Regions from separate parts of the Paenibacillus sp. FSL R5-0341 genome, predicted to be linked through region 1. Evidence: a T-box and tRNA genes for the amino acid it is inferred to sense, from the RefSeq annotation. Region 1 holds a T-box; the other holds one or more tRNA genes.
What was found. The T-box of region 1 lies ahead of MKX75_RS22960 (valine--tRNA ligase). A T-box ahead of a tRNA ligase gene usually reads a tRNA of that ligase, here a tRNA-Val.
Positions count from the first base shown of each region.

Region 2: it encodes a tRNA-Val, which carries the amino acid that the T-box ahead of MKX75_RS22960 (valine--tRNA ligase) is inferred to sense. The anticodon was not compared.

Region 1 covers NZ_CP150241.1:5,111,586-5,115,016, forward strand. Annotated here, with positions in the region: gene MKX75_RS22960 (valine--tRNA ligase) at 1-2,019, opposite strand, end outside; T-box leader at 2,080-2,361, opposite strand; gene MKX75_RS22965 (LysM peptidoglycan-binding domain-containing protein) at 2,517-3,431, opposite strand, start outside.
Region 2 covers NZ_CP150241.1:4,433,215-4,436,645, reverse strand. Annotated here, with positions in the region: gene MKX75_RS19875 (hypothetical protein) at 1-10, shown strand, start outside; gene MKX75_RS19870 (DUF3892 domain-containing protein) at 85-321, opposite strand; gene MKX75_RS19865 (GNAT family N-acetyltransferase) at 435-878, opposite strand; tRNA gene MKX75_RS19860 (tRNA-Val) at 1,579-1,650, shown strand; gene MKX75_RS19855 (recombinase family protein) at 1,849-3,431, shown strand, end outside.

The DNA.
Region 1 (3,431 bases):
GGCAACCGGATCTTCGCCATAGAAGGACAGTTTCGCAAACTCAATATACCAGTCACACAGGTCATCCCAGATAAAGTTATACAGTACACGGCCCGTTTCCCCAAATTCATACGCTTCGATTAGACGCGTAATATCGCGGGAAGTTTCGTTCAGACGGTGCAAAATCCAATAATCGGCTGTACCAAGCTCTCCGCTAATGTCACGTTCCTCATAGGTGAATCCTTCCAGATTCATCAATGCAAAGCGCGAAGCATTCCAGATCTTGTTGGCAAAGTTACGAGCCTGCTCCACCCGTTCCCAACGGAAACGCAGATCCTGACCTGGCGTGCTGCTGGTTGAGATCATGTAACGCATTGCATCTGCGCCGTATTTCTCAATAACATCCAGCGGGTCTACACCGTTGCCCAGTGATTTGGACATTTTACGTCCATCTGCGTCACGAACAAGACCATGCATCAGCACATCCTTGAACGGAATCTCATCGGTGAATTCCAATGCCGTGAAAATCATACGTGCAACCCAGAAATATATGATGTCATACCCTGTCACAAGTACACTTGTCGGATAATAACGTTGCAGGTCTTCCGTATCTTCCGGCCAGCCCAATGTGGAGAACGGCCATAAACCAGAGCTGAACCATGTATCGAGTACGTCTTCGTCCTGTCTCAACTTGCGGCCAGCATTCTCTGGCAGCGTCGTCGGATCTTCAGCAGATACGATGATTTCACCCGTTTCCTCATCATACCAAGCAGGAATACGATGTCCCCACCACAGTTGACGGGAAATACACCAGTCACGAACGTTCTCGATCCAGTTCAGATACGTTTTCTCGAAACGGTCTGGAACAAAATTAACCCCTTCGCCGCTCTGTTGCTTCTGAATCGCTCTCTCCGCAAGTGGCTTCATCTCAACAAACCACTGTGTAGACAGATACGGCTCGACAACAGCTCCGGTACGTTCACTGTGTCCAACCTGATGCGTATGATCCTCGATGTTGATCAATACACCCTGTTCTTTCAAGTCAGCAACAATCTGCTTGCGGCAGTCACTGCGATCCAGCCCTTGATACTTGCCGGCCTCTGCATTCATTGTGCCGCTCTCATCCATTACCGTAATTTGAGGCAGATCATGACGAAGGCCGACTTCAAAGTCATTCGGATCATGCGCAGGCGTGATTTTAACTGCACCACTTCCGAACTCTTTATCCACATAATCATCGGCGATAATTGGAATTTCACGTCCGATGATAGGCAGTACAAGTACTTTACCAATCATATCTGCATAGCGCTCATCCTTCGGATGAACAGCAACCGCGGTATCGCCCAGCATCGTTTCAGGACGTGTCGTTGCCACGGTAACGTAGCCACTTCCGTCTTTAAGCGGATAACGCAGATGGTACAAGTGACCCTGAACCTCTTTATATTCAACCTCAATGTCGGACAGTGCTGTCCGGTTCACCGGGTCCCAGTTAATGATACGTTTGCCTCGATAAATAAGGCCTTTTTCATACAATTGAACAAATACTTTGCGTACCGCTTGGGACAGACCTTCATCCAGCGTGAAACGTTCACGTGAGTAGTCAAGCGACAGTCCCATTTTGCCCCATTGTTGACGAATGGTAGTGGCATACTGATCTTTCCAGTCCCATACCTTCTCCAAAAACTTCTCGCGTCCCAGATCATAACGAGTCAGACCTTCTTCACGCAGCTTCTGCTCTACCTTGGTTTGGGTAGCAATACCTGCATGGTCGGAACCCGGAAGCCACAGCGCATCATAGCCCTGCATCCGTTTCGTGCGGATTAGTATATCCTGCAGTGTAAAGTCGAGCGCATGCCCGATGTGCAGCATCCCGGTCACATTTGGGGGTGGAATTACAATTGTATACGGCTCGGCATCCTTACGTTGACCGGCTTTGAAATAGCCGCGCTCCATCCAGGTGGAGTACCATTTGTCCTCTGCCGCCTTGGGATCGTAAGTGGTCGGCATTTCTGTTGCAGCTGATTTTTTTTCTTCAGACATGTGTCATTCCTCCGTTACTTCATCATCTTCGCCAAAAAAAACAAAAAAACCTTTCATCCATCAAAGGACGAAAGGTTAGCTTTCGCGGTACCACCTTTGTTTCACGTCGACAGCAAGATAGACTTCACCCTCTGTACATAACGTGACACTTCAAGCAGATAACGGCTGCTACCGGCCCATCCTACCTCAGCAATAAATGACGATACATCTCATTCATCCCTTGTATTCAAACAGGCAACTCCCGGGCGACTTCGATCAGTTGGTTCCTGCGGAATCTCACAGCGTTGCAATTCCACTCTCTGAAAGGTCATACTGTCTACTACTCCCGTTCCACGTTGTTCTTCAAAAAACCTACACACATCATACCTTGCTCGTGCGCGATAGTCAACCTGACAACAGCGGATAAAGAGCGCTGGAATGCAGGTTCAGGACGAATCATGCAAAAACCCGCAATCCTCAAGGGGATCACGGGTCGTAACGAAGGCTTTAACTACGGATTAAGGGATGTACAATATCTGACCTTCTTCCACAACCTGTTCAGATAATCGGTTATACAACTGCAGTTCCCTCGTGCTTAATTGATATCGATCAGCAATGGCATCCAGTGTATCTTCGCGCTGAACGATGCACAGTTTCACCTTGCGGAATGGGGTCTGGTCCACGATCGTTCCCAAGAACAAATTCTTCCATTCCACATCATCAGCCGGATACGTTTCTTCCTGTACTACACCAGCAGGAACCTCGTCGCCTCGCTCCACTTCAGCATCCCGTGCTGCTCTGCCAGAGGATAACAAGGAAGAGATACCTACGCCCTCCTCTTGCCGTGGTGCAGATTCTTTCTTGCTGCCAAAAGCAACCTTCAGCTCCGGCTTGTCTTCCGTCTCAGCCACAGGTTCAGGAACAAATGCTTCGTTCTGCACGAACTCGTCTACCCCAGCCGCTTCAAAAGACGGTCGGTCTTCCTCAGCGCTGCCTGGTTCGGACGAAGCGAATACCCCCTGCCAGTTCTCCGCCTGTGGTTCAACTGGAACATCGGCAACTGCCTGATTCTCCTGCTGAGGTACAGATCTCGCGGATTCGAAGCGCCATACGTCCGGTGCGTCCGGTACATCTGGTGCTGCTAACTCATTAGATGATTGAGCAGTAGGCTCTGAGACTGCTTGATCTGAGCTTCTCGGGTTGGCAGGCAATGCATCCACGGAAGGCTCGGACCACGCAGAAGGCTCTTCCTCCAGAGGCAGCAATGGTTCCGACTCAGGGTAAGAAGCTAACCGATCAGCGGTCTCGGCCATAAATGACGAGATGGGAGAAGGTTCGCTGTATTGCTCATGGGATGCCAATTCATCTCCATTCGCTGCCAGAGATGCAAGATCTTCGTTTGCATCAGGTTGTCTGTTTTCATTAGCGTACTC
Region 2 (3,431 bases), 680 kb from region 1:
GGACTACTAGTCATAATAAGTAAACGCCAACCCGGATATCCGGATCGGCGCTTACTGTGTCACACATACGACTTGTGCATCTATTTAGAAATGGGGAAGTTGGTCCAGGTTGTTGGTTGGGTCACCGTCGGCATCACCGCGAATGTACATTTCGCCATCCTTACCTTTAAATACATTCACACCGGCAATAGCGCCAGCCTTTACTTCTGCAAGTGCTTGCTGATAATCCAGTACACGTCCTGCTGAAGTCTGAAATGCTGTCAGGTCACCATCGCCATTTTTCTGTACGGCTGTGAAACTCTCGCGTGTCGTTTGATCCATGATGTCACACTCTCCTTATATGACGAGATAGGAATCTGCTTACCTGATTAGCCTATCCGATTTCGTCGGAAGTATGCACCATATACTGATAAAGACCTGCCGACGCCGAGGGTTTACAAGCTCTTTCTCATACGAACATGCAGAATATCTGCATCATAAAAAGGTTCTTCCGAAATCACTTCATAACCCAGTTTTTCATAGAATTTCTGAGCCTGACATTGTGCATCGAGTACAGAATAGGTTAAGCCAAGTTCACGTGCCCGCTCTTCCATGGCCAACAGAAGCACTCGTCCATAACCAAATGAACGATGAGACTCAAGCACCGCGATCCGCTGCATTTTGGCCGTATCCTTGCTGTAATAGATCAGACGTCCCGTGGCAACAGCCTGCCCATCCGTACTTAACAATACATGATGTACATCAGGACTGATGACATCATATTGATCAATTTCAATCTCGGCAGGCACCTGTTGCTCGATCACAAAAACGTGATGGCGAATCCCCAAGGCTTGCTCCAGTTGTTCTTCCGTCGTTACATAACTAATCTCAGCTGCCAATTCCATTCCTTCTTTCTGCTCTTGCGCGACATATCAGACTGAATTATACAAAAAAATGCTTTTCCTGTATAGTTAAGTCTGGAACATATTGGGAGAGGAGGAACTAGCGATGGGCATGGCAGGCATCATGGTAATTACATTGCTAATGTCGGCGGGAATGATTGCTCTGTTGTATTACGTGACCAAGAAAGCATACTCACGGAAGTGGGATGAAGATGAGTAATTCACCTGTTAACCTTCACGGTAGGACTTCACTGCTCCCTCGTGGAGAATATACATCTTGAATCACAGATTTGGAGTACACGTCTAGCCAGACAGGCAGAGAATCACCATTTTCATTGGGCTGGTGTAATTGTTGAAATTGTACTGTATGTTCATCCCGCTCCAAGCCGCAACCAGTAACGGTTGTAATGAGAATCACAAGCCCAGCAAAGAGAAAGAAGCATTTGGTAAATGTATGTTTATTGGACTTTGACCGTTTTGTTGAGTTTCTCATAGGGAATTCACCTCGTTGTATAAATGGGAATCTTTCCTTTATTGTGCACCATTTCGGGTGAATTATAACCAAATAAATGATTGACAATGAACACGGTTACTTGATATGATACTGTTACTTGATTGGGAAACAATTATATATCATGATCTGTTAGCTCAGCTAAAGATAGTAGTATGATCGTTATGGATACATCTTAATTATTACAGGGCGATAGCTCAGCGGGAGAGCATTATCTTGACAGGGTAAGGGTCGTGGGTTCGATCCCCACTCGTCCTATATGTAAAATTAAAGGCAACTTCTTTTGAGAGTTATATCTCAAGAGGGGTTGCCTTTTTTATATAATATTATCGCCACCTCCAATAATATGTGTAGGTGGTTTTTGTTGATAATAAATATACTTAATGGTACAATTTGGATAAAATAAAGCAGTGAAAGTAGTTACGTCTATCGATAAAAATATTACAGAAAAAAGATATGGTGGTTGATGGAATGGGACAAATAAAGCGTGTTGCGGCACTATATCGAGTGTCCACAAAAAGTCCGATGGACGGGAACGATATTCCAATGCAACAACGAGCATGCAGGAAGATGGTAGAGAAACAAGAGGGATGGAAGCTAGTTAAGGAATATACCGAAAAAGGGGTATCAGGTTTTAAAGTACCTGCCTCGAAGCGTGATGTTATCCAAAAGGCTAAAGAGGATGCTGAGAATGGTTTATTCGATGTCTTGTTGGTATTTATGTTTGATAGGCTTGGAAGAAAAGATGATGAGACTCCCTTTGTACTTGAGTGGTTTGTAAACAAAGGGGTAGAAATGTGGTCTGTAATAGAAGGTCAGCAAAAAATTGAAGCATACACCGATCGGATGGTTAACTACTTAAGATTTTGGCAGTCAAGCGATGAAAGTAGGAAGACCTCTGAACGAGTCAACGAAAAACATATACAGATGGTCGAAGATGGTATTTTTAGGGGAGGAGGTATTCCCTACGGGTATAAAATTGTTGATTCCGGTAATGTAAATAAAAAAGGGAAAGCACTGCAAAAACTGTGCAAGCACGAAGAAGAGTCAAAGAACGTACAAGAAATATTTCGACTAGTGCTTAAAGAAGGTTACGGACAATTAAGAATAGCTAAACTTCTAAACGAAAAAAATGTTCCGACAAGAAAAGCAAAACAATGGGGTGCTCCTACTGTAAACGTTATACTTAAGAATCCAATTTACAAAGGAGTAATGAGATACAGAAAAGAAGAAGGAGACGATATCTTTTCAAAACCAATCCCTGAATTAATGATAGTTTCAGAAGAGGATTGGAATAGTGTGCAGAATATAAGGGATAAAAAGAACCCTAAGAATCCAAACAGAAATGAAAATTCCATTCCCATAAGCACTAAAGGAAGTTTACTTTTAACTGGAATAGCCAGATGCGGTTGTTGTAATTCTAGATTGACCACGACTACATTTGTAAATAAATACAAAGCAGCTAATGGAGAAATAGTCAGATACAATCAGAATAAAAGTTACCGTTGTAGTGGAAAATTGCAAGGAAAGACGGATTGTAACGGACAGGCAACATTTTCTTCAAAGAAGGTAGAGAGACAAGTCTTAGAAAGAGTGGATGTATACTTAAGTCAACTCAGAACAATAGATTTCCAATCAGAAATTGAATCATTAAAAAAGAAGGTTTCTAATGAAGAAGAGGAAAAAATTAAAACAATGCAAAATTTACTGGAAGAGAACTACGAGGAGCTTGTGACATTAAACGCTGAGGTTCCAAAATCTATAATGGGTAAGAGCGCATTCAAACCAGAAATGCTCAATGGTCTTATCGAGAAAAAAGAAAACGAAATTCAGAAAACTACTGAAGACATTAAGGGAATAGAGCAATTGTTATCCTCCAAAAAAATGGAGATATCAGAGATGGAGGCTCTAAAAGATGATCTCCCAGTTTGGGGGGAGATATTTACAAATGCATCTACAGAAAAGAAGAAAATGATGTTAAGCACATTGCTAGAGGTTGTCTACATTAGCAAAGATAAAATATTGGTTGAAATCAAGGG